Regions from separate parts of the Streptomyces sp. NPDC002935 genome, predicted to be linked through region 1. Evidence: riboswitches for the same ligand, from Rfam matches in the RefSeq annotation. Region 1 holds a riboswitch; the other holds the start of a gene.
What was found. A riboswitch is a leader RNA that binds a small molecule or an ion and turns the genes downstream of it on or off. The one in region 1 is predicted to bind S-adenosylmethionine.
Positions count from the first base shown of each region.

Region 1 (5,704 bases):
GCCACACGCTCGTCCTGGGCGTGTTCATCCCGCTGGTGATCTTCCCGCTGGTCCTGGTCGCGATCGCGGTCTACCCGTTCATCGAGTCCTGGGTCACCGGCGACAAGCGCGAGCACCACATCCTGGACCGCCCGCGCAACGTCCCGACCCGGACCGCGTTCGGTGCCGCCTGGATCAGCTGGTACTTCGTCCTGCTCGTCGGCGGCGGCAACGACATCTGGGCCACGCACTTCCACCTGTCGATCAACTCGATCACCTGGTTCGTCCGGATCGCGTTCTTCGTCGTGCCGGTGCTCACGTTCATCGCCACCAAGCGGATCTGCCTCGGCCTCCAGCGCCGGGACCGGGACAAGGTGCTGCACGGCCGCGAGTCGGGCATCATCAAGCGCCTGCCGCACGGTGAGTTCATCGAGGTCCACGAGCCGCTCAGCCAGGACGCGCTGCACACGCTCACCGCGCACGAGCAGTACAAGCCGGCCGAGATCGGCCCGACGGTCGACGAGAACGGTGTCGAGCGCAAGGTCTCGGGCACGCAGAAGCTGCGCGCCAAGATGAGCGAGGGCTTCTACGGGGAGGACAACCAGATCCCCAAGCCCACCGTCGAGGAGTACAAGGAGATCACGAGCGGCCACGGCCACCACTGATCCCCGGTAGTTCGCCACGGCGAGAGCCCCGTCCAGGCAATGGACGGGGCTCTTTGCCGTCTCGCGGGCTGGATAGGGTGGACTCACCCCGCGCAAGGGGTGAGTCCCTTCGCGTCACCTACGAACCCAGGAGCGACCATGAGCGCTGTGAACCCCGCCGGAGGCGACACCGCGGCGGTCCGTTCCTGGCCCCAGGTACTGAACGGCCTGCTGGAAGGCCGCGACCAGAGCGCGGACGACACGGCCTGGGCGATGGACCGCATCATGCGCGGCGAGGCGACCGACGCGCAGATCGCCGGGTTCATGGTCGCCCTGCGGGCCAAGGGCGAGACCGTCCAGGAGATCTCCGGACTCGTCCGGGCGATGTACGAGCACGCCAATGTGATCGAAGTGCCCGGACACACCGTCGACATCGTCGGCACGGGCGGCGACGGGGCGAAGACCGTCAACATCTCCACGATGTCCTCGATCGTCGTGGCCGGCACCGGCGCCAAGGTCGTCAAGCACGGCAACCGGGCCGCGTCCTCCGCGTCCGGCTCCTCGGACGTCCTGGAGAAGCTCGGCGTCAATCTCCAGCTCACGGTGAAGCGGGTCGCCGAGGTGGCCGAAGAGGCCGGGATCACCTTCTGCTTCGCGGTGAAGTTTCACCCGGCGCTGCGTCATGCGGCGGCGGCACGCGGCCAGTTGGGCATCCGGACGACCTTCAACGTGCTCGGCCCGCTGACCAACCCGGCGCGGGTGAGGGCCCAGGCGGTCGGAGTCGCCGACCCCCGCATGGCGCCGATCGTGGCGGGTGTGTTCGCCGAGCGCGGCAACTCCTCGCTGGTCTTCCGCGGTGACGACGGCCTCGACGAGCTGACCACCACTGCGGGCTCCCATGTCTGGGTGGTCCGCGACGGCAAGGTCACCGAGGAGCGCTTCGACCCGCGTGACGTCGGGCTCGACATCGTCCCGGTGGAGGCCCTGCGCGGCGCCGACGCCTCGTACAACGCGGAGGTCGCCCGGCGCCTGCTGGACGGCGAGAAGGGGCCCGTACGGGAGGCGGTCCTGCTGAACTCGGCGGCGGCCCTGGTGGCCCTGTCGCCGACCGGCGCGCCCCTCGCGGACCAGCTACGCGACGGAATGGAGAAGGCGGCCGAGGCGATCGACTCCGGCGCCGCGAAGCGCACCCTGGACCGCTGGGTGGCCGCCAGCAACGCCTGATCCACCCATGACACGGAGCAAGGCGCAGTCCAGAATCCGGACTGCGCCTTGCGCGTGGATGATCCTCTGGCAAGATGCTGTATCAGGTCATGAGTGACAGCCATCAGGCCCCGGCCGGCTGTCCGGCAACCCTCCGTCCGTGGCGGGGTGCCCCGGGTGAAGACCAGGTCGTAGGCAGCGAGGCCTACGGCAAGCGCGGACCCCTCCCGCCCTTCCGGGCGGATGCAACCAGGGGTCCTGGTCGTTCGAGGGAGCCTTCTGTGAGCAAGCGAATGCGATAGGGCGTCGAGCCCCACCTCCGCACACCCTTTTCACCCTTTCCTGCGCTGAGCCCTGCCTCCGGGCGGCCGGCTCGCGCGGTGATCCCGCCTGCCTCTCACAGGAGCTCGCCATGTCTGTCTCCACCGTTGCCGCCGACCAGACCGTTTGTGCCCCCTTGGCCGTTCTGGGCCGGGATGTCACCGTCCCGCTCGTCACCGGCGGCGAGGTCACCTACGCCGCCCTCGACTACGCGGCCAGCGCGCCCGCCCTTCAGCGGGTGTGGGACGACGTGGCCGCGTACGCGCCGTACTACGGCAGCGTCCACCGGGGCGCCGGCTACCTCTCGCAGCTGTCCACCGACCTCTTCGAGAACGCCCGCAGGACCGTCGAGGAGTTCCTCGACTGCCGCGCCGGCGACCAGGTCGTCTTCACCCGCTCCACCACCGACTCGCTCAACCTGCTCGCCGCCGCTCTCCCGGCCGACTGCCAGGTCTTCGTCTTCGAGACCGAGCACCACGCCTCGCTGCTGCCGTGGCGCGACGCCCGGGTGACGTACCTGAACGCCCCGCGCACCCCGGGCGAGGCCGTCGCGGTCCTGGAGGGCGCCCTCGCCGCCCGTGACCACGGACCGGCCCTGGTCTGCGTCACCGGTGCCTCGAACGTCACCGGGGAGCTGTGGCCGGTGCGTGAGCTGGCCGCCGCCGCGCACGCCCACGGCGCCCGGATCGTCCTGGACGCCGCTCAGCTCGCCCCGCACCACCCGGTGTCGGTCCAGGACCTCGACGTCGACTGGGTCGCCTTCTCCGGGCACAAGCTGTACGCGCCCTTCGGCTCCGGTGTCCTCGCGGGCCGCTCCGACTGGCTGCGCGAGGCCGAGCCGTACCTGGCGGGCGGCGGCGCCAGCCGCAAGGTCGCCCGGCGCGCGGACGGCGGCGTGGACGTGGAGTGGCACGACAGCGCCGCCCGGCACGAGGCCGGCTCGCCGAACGTCATCGGCGCGTACTCGATCGCGTCGGCCTGCAAGGCGCTCACCGACGAGGGCTTCGACAACCTCGTCGCCCGTGAACAGCACCTGATCCGTACCGTCCGCGCGGGTCTCGCCGAGGTCCCGGAGGTCCGGGTCCTCTCCCTCTTCGGCGACGACGCCCCGCGGGTGGGCGTCATCTCCTTCGTCGTCGAGGGCTGGAACAGCTCGCACTTCGCCGCCGCGCTCTCCGCCGAGTACGGCATCGGGGTCCGCGACGGCCTCTTCTGCGCCCACCCGCTGGTCCGCACGCTGCTCGGCAGCGACCCGGGGACCCAGGGGGAGTGCGGCGCCCCCGAGGCGGCCCCCGGCGAGAAGTCCCTCAACGCCATCCGCGTCAGCTTCGGGGCCGGTACCCCCGACGAGCACGTCGAGCGCTTCGTCCGCGCGGTGCGCGAACTCGTCCGGGACGGCGCCCGGTGGCAGTACCGCACCGAGGACGGCCGCTGCGTCCCGGCGGTCTGACCCCCGCGCCGGTACCGCCCGGAGGCGGTGTTCCGTCGGTCAGGAGTCGAGACCGATGGCGAACGCCGCCTCCAGGTCGTGCTCGGAGTATGTACGGAACGCCACATGCGTGTCCGTCGCCTCGACGCCCGGGATCTTGCTGATCCTGCCGGGGATGACGTCCGCGAGGTCGTCGTGGGCCTTGACCCGGACCATGGCGATCAGGTCGTAGGTGCCGGTGACGGAGAAGACCTCGCTGACGCTCTCCAGCGACGCGATCGACTCGGCGATCTCGGGGATCCGGTCCACGCTGGTCTTGATGAGGACGATCGCGGTGATCACGGCTTGTTCTCTCCCTCGGGGGCCACTATTGGGGATCTCACCCTACTCGCGGTCCACCTGGCCCGGCTGTTCCGCCGGGGGCCCCGGCACCGCCCCCAGGGAGGCCGCGGCGGTCGTACGGCGGCCGAACCGCACCCACGCGTAGACGAAACCCGCGGAGAAGCCCACGAGGTGGGCCAGATAGGCGACCCCGGGGCCCGATTCGCTGCGGCCCGCCGCCAGCCACTGCAGGGCGAACCAGAACGGCAGCACCACCCAGGCCGGGAACCGCAGCGGCAGGAAGAACAGGAACGGGAAGAGACTGGTCACCCGGGCCTTGGGGAACAGGTACAGGAACGCGCCGAGCACGGCGGAGATCGCCCCGGAGGCCCCGACCAGGGACTGCTGCGAGGTGGCGTTGGCGGCGGCGTAGCCGAGCAGGGCCAGATATCCGCAGCCCATGTAGAAGAGGGCGAACTCCCCATGGCCCATGCGTTCCTCGGTCATCGCCCCGAAGACGTAGAAGAAGAGCATGTTGCCGAGAAGGTGGAGCCAGCTGCCGTGGATGAACAGGGCTGTGGCCGGGGTGAGCGCCTCGCGCGGGGCCCCGCCGAACAGGTCCGCCGGCACCACGCCCCAGCGGCGGAAGTACGCCCGCTGGGCGACCAGCAGTTCGTCCCCGGTGCCGTACGCGGGATCGAGGCCCGAGGCGGGACCGATCACGAAGATCAGACAACACAGGACGATCAGCCCGTACGTCACCGGCGCCGACTGACCCCGCAGCGCCCTGCCGACCGCCGTACTCCAATTGCCGATCATGGTGCAGAGCATGACGTAACGGGACCGAAGCACACAGGCCGCCTCGCCGCCGCGGACAGCCGAGCGTCGAGTACCCGCCAGGCCGTAGGGTTACGAGCCACATGCGCCGGGAGACCGGCGTTGGACGGACACTAGAAGGAAAGCGACTGCCCTATGACAGTTCCCCTGCCCGACGCCAAGACGCGCTGGCGCTGTGCCCTCTGCGGCAACCTCACGCGTTTCGACGTGACCCGCTCCTCGAAGGTCGTCGAGTACGTGCACCTCGACCTGGCCGGTGAGCCGAAGGTCGAGGAGCGCGAGGTGGTCAGTGAGACCATCGAGTCGGTGCGGTGCCGCTGGTGCAACGCGGTGGATCAGGTGGAACTCGTGGACAGGCCGGGCGCCGGCTCCTGAGGGAGCGGGCCCCGCACGGATATTGGGGTGACGGATGGTGGAGACCACAGGCGGGGAGCCGGACGACGGCACCGCCGAGGTGCTCGACCGTCCGCTGCCCGACGGCGTGCGCCGACGCGTCGTGCAGATCGTCTCGGACGGTTTCGGCGGGCTGACGGTGGCCGAACTGCCTGTTCAGTTGAGGCAGTACGCCCGGTTCGCGCCGAACCGGCGAGCCAAGTTCGCCGGTAACGCCATGGCCGCGGCGCTGGAGACGGACCCGCTGTTCAGACAGCGCATCGCCGAGAAGCTGAGAGAGGCCCAGGCGGAGATCGTCGGAGCCCTCGAGTCGGGCGCGCCGCCCCCGGCCGCGGATCCGCTGGACGTGGCGGCCGCGGCCTATGTTCTGCGTACCGCGGGCTGGGTGAAGCTGGTGACCGCCGCGGGCGAGGAGGCACTGCGGGCGGACGCCGAGCGCGCCGACGACGAGAACCGTGCCGAGCTGGAGCGGCTGCGCGAGGAACTCGCGGAGGCCCGCGCGCAGACGAGGGCCGAGACCGAACGGCTGCGCACGGAGATGGAAGCGGCCAGGAAGGAAGCGGAATCGCTTCACCGC
Region 1 is NZ_JBEXNW010000043.1:50,832-56,535, reverse strand. It holds gene ABZX90_RS38140 (cytochrome bc complex cytochrome b subunit) at 1-644, shown strand, start outside; gene trpD (anthranilate phosphoribosyltransferase) at 783-1,847, shown strand; SAM riboswitch class IV at 1,933-2,049, shown strand; gene ABZX90_RS38130 (aminotransferase class V-fold PLP-dependent enzyme) at 2,239-3,597, shown strand; gene ABZX90_RS38125 (Lrp/AsnC ligand binding domain-containing protein) at 3,637-3,918, opposite strand; gene ABZX90_RS38120 (rhomboid family intramembrane serine protease) at 3,961-4,716, opposite strand; gene ABZX90_RS38115 (hypothetical protein) at 4,870-5,109, shown strand; gene ABZX90_RS38110 (NYN domain-containing protein) at 5,144-5,704, shown strand, end outside.

Region 2 (5,704 bases), on a different contig from region 1:
GCGAGCGCGCGAAGTCGTCCTTGACGTGCAGTACCACCGGGGTCCAACCGGGCGTTCCGTACCGGGAGTTGATCTCGTCGGCGACGCGCTGCACCTCGGCGGTGTACTCCCGGTACACGGCGAGGTCCTGCCGGGAGGGGTAGGCGAAGGCCACGTGGACCACCCGCTCGCGCCACTCCGGGTGGTCGTCGAGAAGCTGCCGGTACGCCAGCAGTCCCCGCACGATGTTCTTGGACAGCTCGGTCCGGTCGACGCGCACGACGGTCCTGCGGCCCTCGCCGATCTCCTCGCGCAGCGCGGCCATCCGCTCCTCGACGTCCGGCCGGTGGGAGCGCTCGCGCAGGAACTCGGCGTCCGCGCCGAGACCGTGCACGCCGACGAGGGTCTCGCGCACGGGCGGCCGGACGCCGTCCAGGTGCTCGATCGCCCTGGGGGTGCCCGAGGGCCAGGTCGCGCAGTAGCGCTCGGGGTCGGCCTTCTCCGCGCAGAGCATGAAGGCCGTCGCCCACCGCCAGGTCAGGAACGCGACCCGGTCCGCGCCGAGCATGCCCCCCACCAGCTCCGCGCGGATGTCGTCGGGGAGCATCCGGAAGTAGTCCTCGGGTGCCCACGGCGTGTGGGAGAAGTGGCCGATGCGCAGGTCGGGGCGCAGCTCGCGGAGCATCCCCGGCACCAGGCACAGGTGGTAGTCCTGGACCAGTACCGAGGCGCCCTCGGCGGCCTCCTCGGCCAGCGCCTCGGCGAAGGCACGGTTGTAGGTCCGGTACGACTCCCACTGGCGCCGGAACTCCGCGTCGAAGACCGGCTCCAGCGGGGTCTGGTACAGCATGTGGTGGACGAACCACAGCACGGAGTTGGCGATGCCGTTGTACGCGTCGGCGTGCACCTCGGCGTCGATGGCGAGCATCCGCACGCCGTCCTCGCCGACTCCGCGCCGTACCGCCTCCCGGTCGCCGTCGCCGAGGGCCGAGCACACCCATAGCGCGCCCGCGTCCGGCCCGATCGCCGAGAGTCCCGAGACGAGGCCGCCGCCGCCGCGCCGGGCGTGCAGCGAGTCGTCCTCCCGTACCTCGTAGGTGATCGGGCCGCGGTTGGACGCGACCAGAATCCGGTGGGCACCGTGCGTTGAAGCCATGCCTCGAAACCTAGCCCCGTGTCGAAACGCTCAAACGTTCCCTTCGGCCGTATGCGATCGCCGGCCGGTCGGGCTGGTCTACGCGGCTCTGCGCCGCTGGTACTCGGAGATTTCGGTCATCGGTGGCCTTTCCTCCGTGTCGACCGAGTACGTGCGCGGCTGGAAACCGTCCCGGCCGCGCTCGAACTGGGTGAGGGCGGGGCGGATCAGGTGCCCGCGGGCCAGCCGGAGCTGGGCGGTGCGGTAGATCGCGGCGGCCATCCGGCCGAGGGCCTGGCCGTCCTGGTGGCGGTGTTTGCGGACGCCGACGTCGACCTGGGCGAGGGCGTCCAGACCCACCAGGTGCAGGGCGTCGACGAGCATGCCCAACTCCACGCCGTAGCCGACGGGGAACGGGAGCTGTTCGAGCAGGGAGCGACGGGCCGCGTACTCGCCGCCGAGGGGCTGGACGAAGCCCGCGAGCTGCGGCCAGTGCATGTTGAGCAGGGGGCGGGCCATCAGCTCGGTGACCCGGCCGCCCTGTCCCGAGGCGCCGCCCAGCGGGCGGTCGTACATGGCCTTGACCAGATCGACGCCGGGGTCGGTGAGCAGCGGGCCCACGATTCCGGAGACGAAGTCGGACGAGAACTCCTTGAGGTCCGCGTCGATGAAACAGACGATGTCCCCGCTCGTCACGAGCAGTGACCGCCAGAGCACCTCGCCCTTGCCGGGCACTGCCGGAATCCGCGGGAGGATGTCGTCGCGGTGCACGACTCTCGCGCCCGCGGCGGCGGCGACCGCGGAGGTGCGGTCCGTCGAGCCCGAGTCGACGACGACGATCTCGTCGACGAGGGGTACCTGCTGCATCAGGTCGTGGCGGATGATCGCGACGATCTCGCCGACCGTCTCCTCCTCGTTGAGCGCGGGCAGCACGACACTGACCGTCGACCCCGTGATGCGTTTCGCGGCCATGAGCCTGTGGAGCGGGCGGTCGGTCAGGGACCAGGAGCGTGTGCCCAGCCAGCTTTCGACTTCTTTCAGCACGGTCTGCGGCTCCTCACTGTCTGATCACACGCTCTCATCAGCGTGCCCGCTGCGGCCAGCGGCAGATCGATTGCCGTCGTCTCGCGGTTCGGACGACTATCTCAACTGTCCTGGCCTTCGGTTACAGTCTTGAACAACGCGGATGACCATCGCATGTCCTGGATCGTCGGTACGTATCGCGTTCAACAGTCCAACAATTAAATACCGCTCATCCAGAGGGGCAGAGGGATACGGCCCGATGAAGCCCCGGCAACCCTCCAGCCGGTCTCGTACCGATCGATGTCGATCGCGTCGCGAGGCTCCCGGCTAGGGAAGGTGCCAAATCCGTCTCACGGCGAAGTGCGTCGTGAGGAAGATGAGGAGAAAGGGCCTCGCCTCCATGGCTGCGCAGACAGTTGCAAGCACCACGAACTCCGTGAGCTCCGCCGAAGCGGTGGACCTCGGCCCGGCCGCGGCGCTTTCCTGCCGCGAGTGCGGGCACCGCGTCCCGCTCGGTCCGGTCTTCGCCTGCGAGGAGTGTTTCGGCCCGCTGGAGATCGCCTACGACTTCTCGGCCTACGAAACCGAGGAGCTCCGCAAGCGCATCGAAGCGGGACCCGCGAACATCTGGCGCTACGCGCCCCTCCTGCCCGTCCCCGCGGACGTGGCCGAGAAGCCGAACATCAACCCCGGCTGGACCAAGCTCGTCCAGGCCGACAACCTGGCCCGCGCGCTCGGTGTCGACGCCGGCAAGCTCTTCGTCAAGGACGACTCCGGCAACCCGACGCACTCCTTCAAGGACCGCGTCGTCGCCCAGGCCATCGAAGCGGCCCGCGCCTTCGGCTTCACCACCCTCTCCTGCTCCTCCACCGGCAACCTCGCCGGCGCCGTCGGCGCCGCGGCGGCCCGCGCCGGCTTCCGCTCCTGCGTGTTCATCCCGCACGACCTGGAGCAGGGCAAGGTCGTCATGGCCGCGGTCTACGGCGGCGAGCTCGTCGGCATCCAGGGCAACTACGACGACGTGAACCGCTTCTGCTCCGAGCTGATCGGCGACCCGGCCGGCGAGGGCTGGGGCTTCGTCAACGTCAACCTGCGGCCGTACTACGCCGAGGGCTCCAAGACGCTGGCGTACGAGATCTGCGAGCAGCTCGGCTGGAAGCTCCCCGACCAGCTCGTCGTGCCGATCGCCTCCGGCTCCCAGCTCACGAAGATCGACAAGGGACTGCAGGAGCTGATCAAGCTCGGGCTCGTCGAGGACAAGCCGTACAAGATCTTCGGCGCGCAGGCCGAGGGCTGCTCCCCGGTGTCCGTCGCCTACAAGGCCGGCCACGACGTCGTACGGCCGCAGAAGCCGGACACCATCGCCAAGTCGCTGGCCATCGGCAACCCCGCGGACGGGCCGTACGTGCTCGACATCGCGCGGCGCACCGGCGGTGCGGTGGAGGACGTGAACGACGAGCAGATCGTCGACGCGATCAAGCTGCTCGCGCGCACGGAGGGCATCTTCGCGGAGACGGCCGGTGGTGTGACCGTGGGCGTCACCCGCAAGCTGATCGAGAACGGTCTTCTCGACCCGACCCTCACCACGGTCGTGCTGAACACCGGCGACGGCCTCAAGACTCTGGACGCGGTGGCCTCGGACACCGGGCTGACCGCGACCATCCGCCCGAACCTCGACTCCTTCCGAGAGGCTGGCCTCGCATCATGAGCGTCAACGTCCGCATCCCCACCATCCTGCGCACCTACACCGGGGGCGCCGCCGAGGTGTCGGCCGAGGGCACGACCCTCGCCGAGGTCATCGCCGACTTGGAGAGCAACCACACGGGCATCGCCGCGCGCGTTCTGGACGACCAGGGCAAGCTGCGCCGCTTCGTCAACGTGTACGTCAACGACGACGACGTCCGGTTCGAGCAGGGCCTTCAGACGGCGACCCCGGACGGTGTCGGTGTCTCGATCATTCCGGCCGTCGCCGGAGGCTGATCGTTACCCTCGGTAATGCCGAACACGCTGAGTTCATCGAATTGCCCCCTCCGTGAGAGAAACGGAGGGGGCAATTCTGTAGGGTTGAGCGCGCTACAGTTGGGGAAGTCGCTTCGCTTTCGATGTTGGTTTCATGCCGGACGCATATGAGTTCTTGCCCGGCATCCGACAAGAAGTAGCCAAACTGCCCCGCCTATTTGAGCCGTTTATGGCATTTACGGGGCCCGACTTGCCCTGAATCCTTGCACATTCTCCGCATATCAGCGATCAGCCATGCCCAGAATTCTCGTCCGATTGACCTGTTGCAGACGGCAGTTGGACAGATACATTCAGCCGCGGTCGACGCGTTCCGGCGCACACCCCCAACCGTTGGGGGGGTGAGGTTTGACCCGGATCCGCGAAGTGTGGATCTGTGCAAGGGCCAGTAATAGGGGAGTTAGGCATGGCTCAGGGCACCGTCAAGTGGTTCAACGCGGAGAAGGGGTACGGCTTCATCGCGGTCGACGGTGGTGCGGACGTCTTCGTGCACTACAGCGCGATTCAGATGGACGGCTACCGCACCCTTGAAGAGGGTCAGCGAGTGGAGTTCGAAATCTCGCAGGGCCAGAAGGGTCCGCAGGCGGACATGGTCAAACTCGCCGTCTGATCCGGGCGCGAACGACCACCGACGCACTCACGCCGGGGGGCCCGCATCCCACCAGGGATGCGGGCCTCTCGTGCGTCCTCGGCCGCCCTCCGCTGTCCTGCGCGCGCCCGCGCGCCCGCGAGCGCCTTCTCGGGCGCCGCGCGGAGGCTGCGCCCGGAGGCCCGTACGGAGGCCGCTCGTGGGGCCCGTTTTCACGAGAGGCGCTTGCACTCGCAGGGGTCGAGTGCTAATCATTGGCGTTAGCACTCTCCCAGTGAGAGTGACAGAACTTGGATCGGGCCAGTGAGGCCCGCGGGCCTGTGGGGCAAGGAACCACAAGGCTTGCAGGCCGTCCGTCGCGGGCGCGGGCACGATCCGGAGCAATCCACCCCGTCCGGGAGGACCACTTCACATGGCCAAGATCATCGCGTTCGACGAGGAGGCACGGCGCGGTCTCGAGCGCGGGATGAACCAGCTCGCCGACGCCGTCAAGGTCACCCTTGGCCCCAAGGGCCGCAACGTCGTCCTCGAGAAGAAGTGGGGCGCGCCCACGATCACCAACGATGGTGTTTCCATCGCCAAGGAGATCGAGCTCGAGGACCCGTACGAGAAGATCGGCGCCGAGCTGGTCAAGGAAGTCGCCAAGAAGACGGACGACGTCGCGGGCGACGGTACGACCACGGCGACCGTGCTGGCCCAGGCGCTCGTGCGCGAGGGTCTGCGCAACGTCGCCGCCGGCGCCAACCCGATGGCCCTCAAGCGCGGTATCGAGAAGGCCGTCGAGGCTGTCTCCGGTGCCCTCCTTGAGCAGGCCAAGGATGTCGAGACCAAGGAGCAGATCGCTTCCACGGCCTCCATCTCCGCCGCCGACACCCAGATCGGCGAGCTCATCGCCGAGGCGATGGACAAGGTCGGCAAGGAAGGCGTCATCACCGTCGAGGAGTCCCAGACCTTCGGTCTGG
Region 2 is NZ_JBEXNW010000042.1:40,161-45,864, forward strand. It holds gene ABZX90_RS37695 (trehalose-6-phosphate synthase) at 1-1,135, opposite strand, end outside; gene ABZX90_RS37700 (glucosyl-3-phosphoglycerate synthase) at 1,214-2,158, opposite strand; SAM riboswitch class I at 2,364-2,520, shown strand; gene thrC (threonine synthase) at 2,538-3,845, shown strand; gene ABZX90_RS37710 (MoaD/ThiS family protein) at 3,842-4,117, shown strand; gene ABZX90_RS37715 (cold-shock protein) at 4,560-4,763, shown strand; gene groL (chaperonin GroEL) at 5,155-5,704, shown strand, end outside.
Region 2: linked by a shared signal. The riboswitch ahead of thrC (threonine synthase) and the one ahead of ABZX90_RS38130 (aminotransferase class V-fold PLP-dependent enzyme) in region 1 are both predicted to bind S-adenosylmethionine.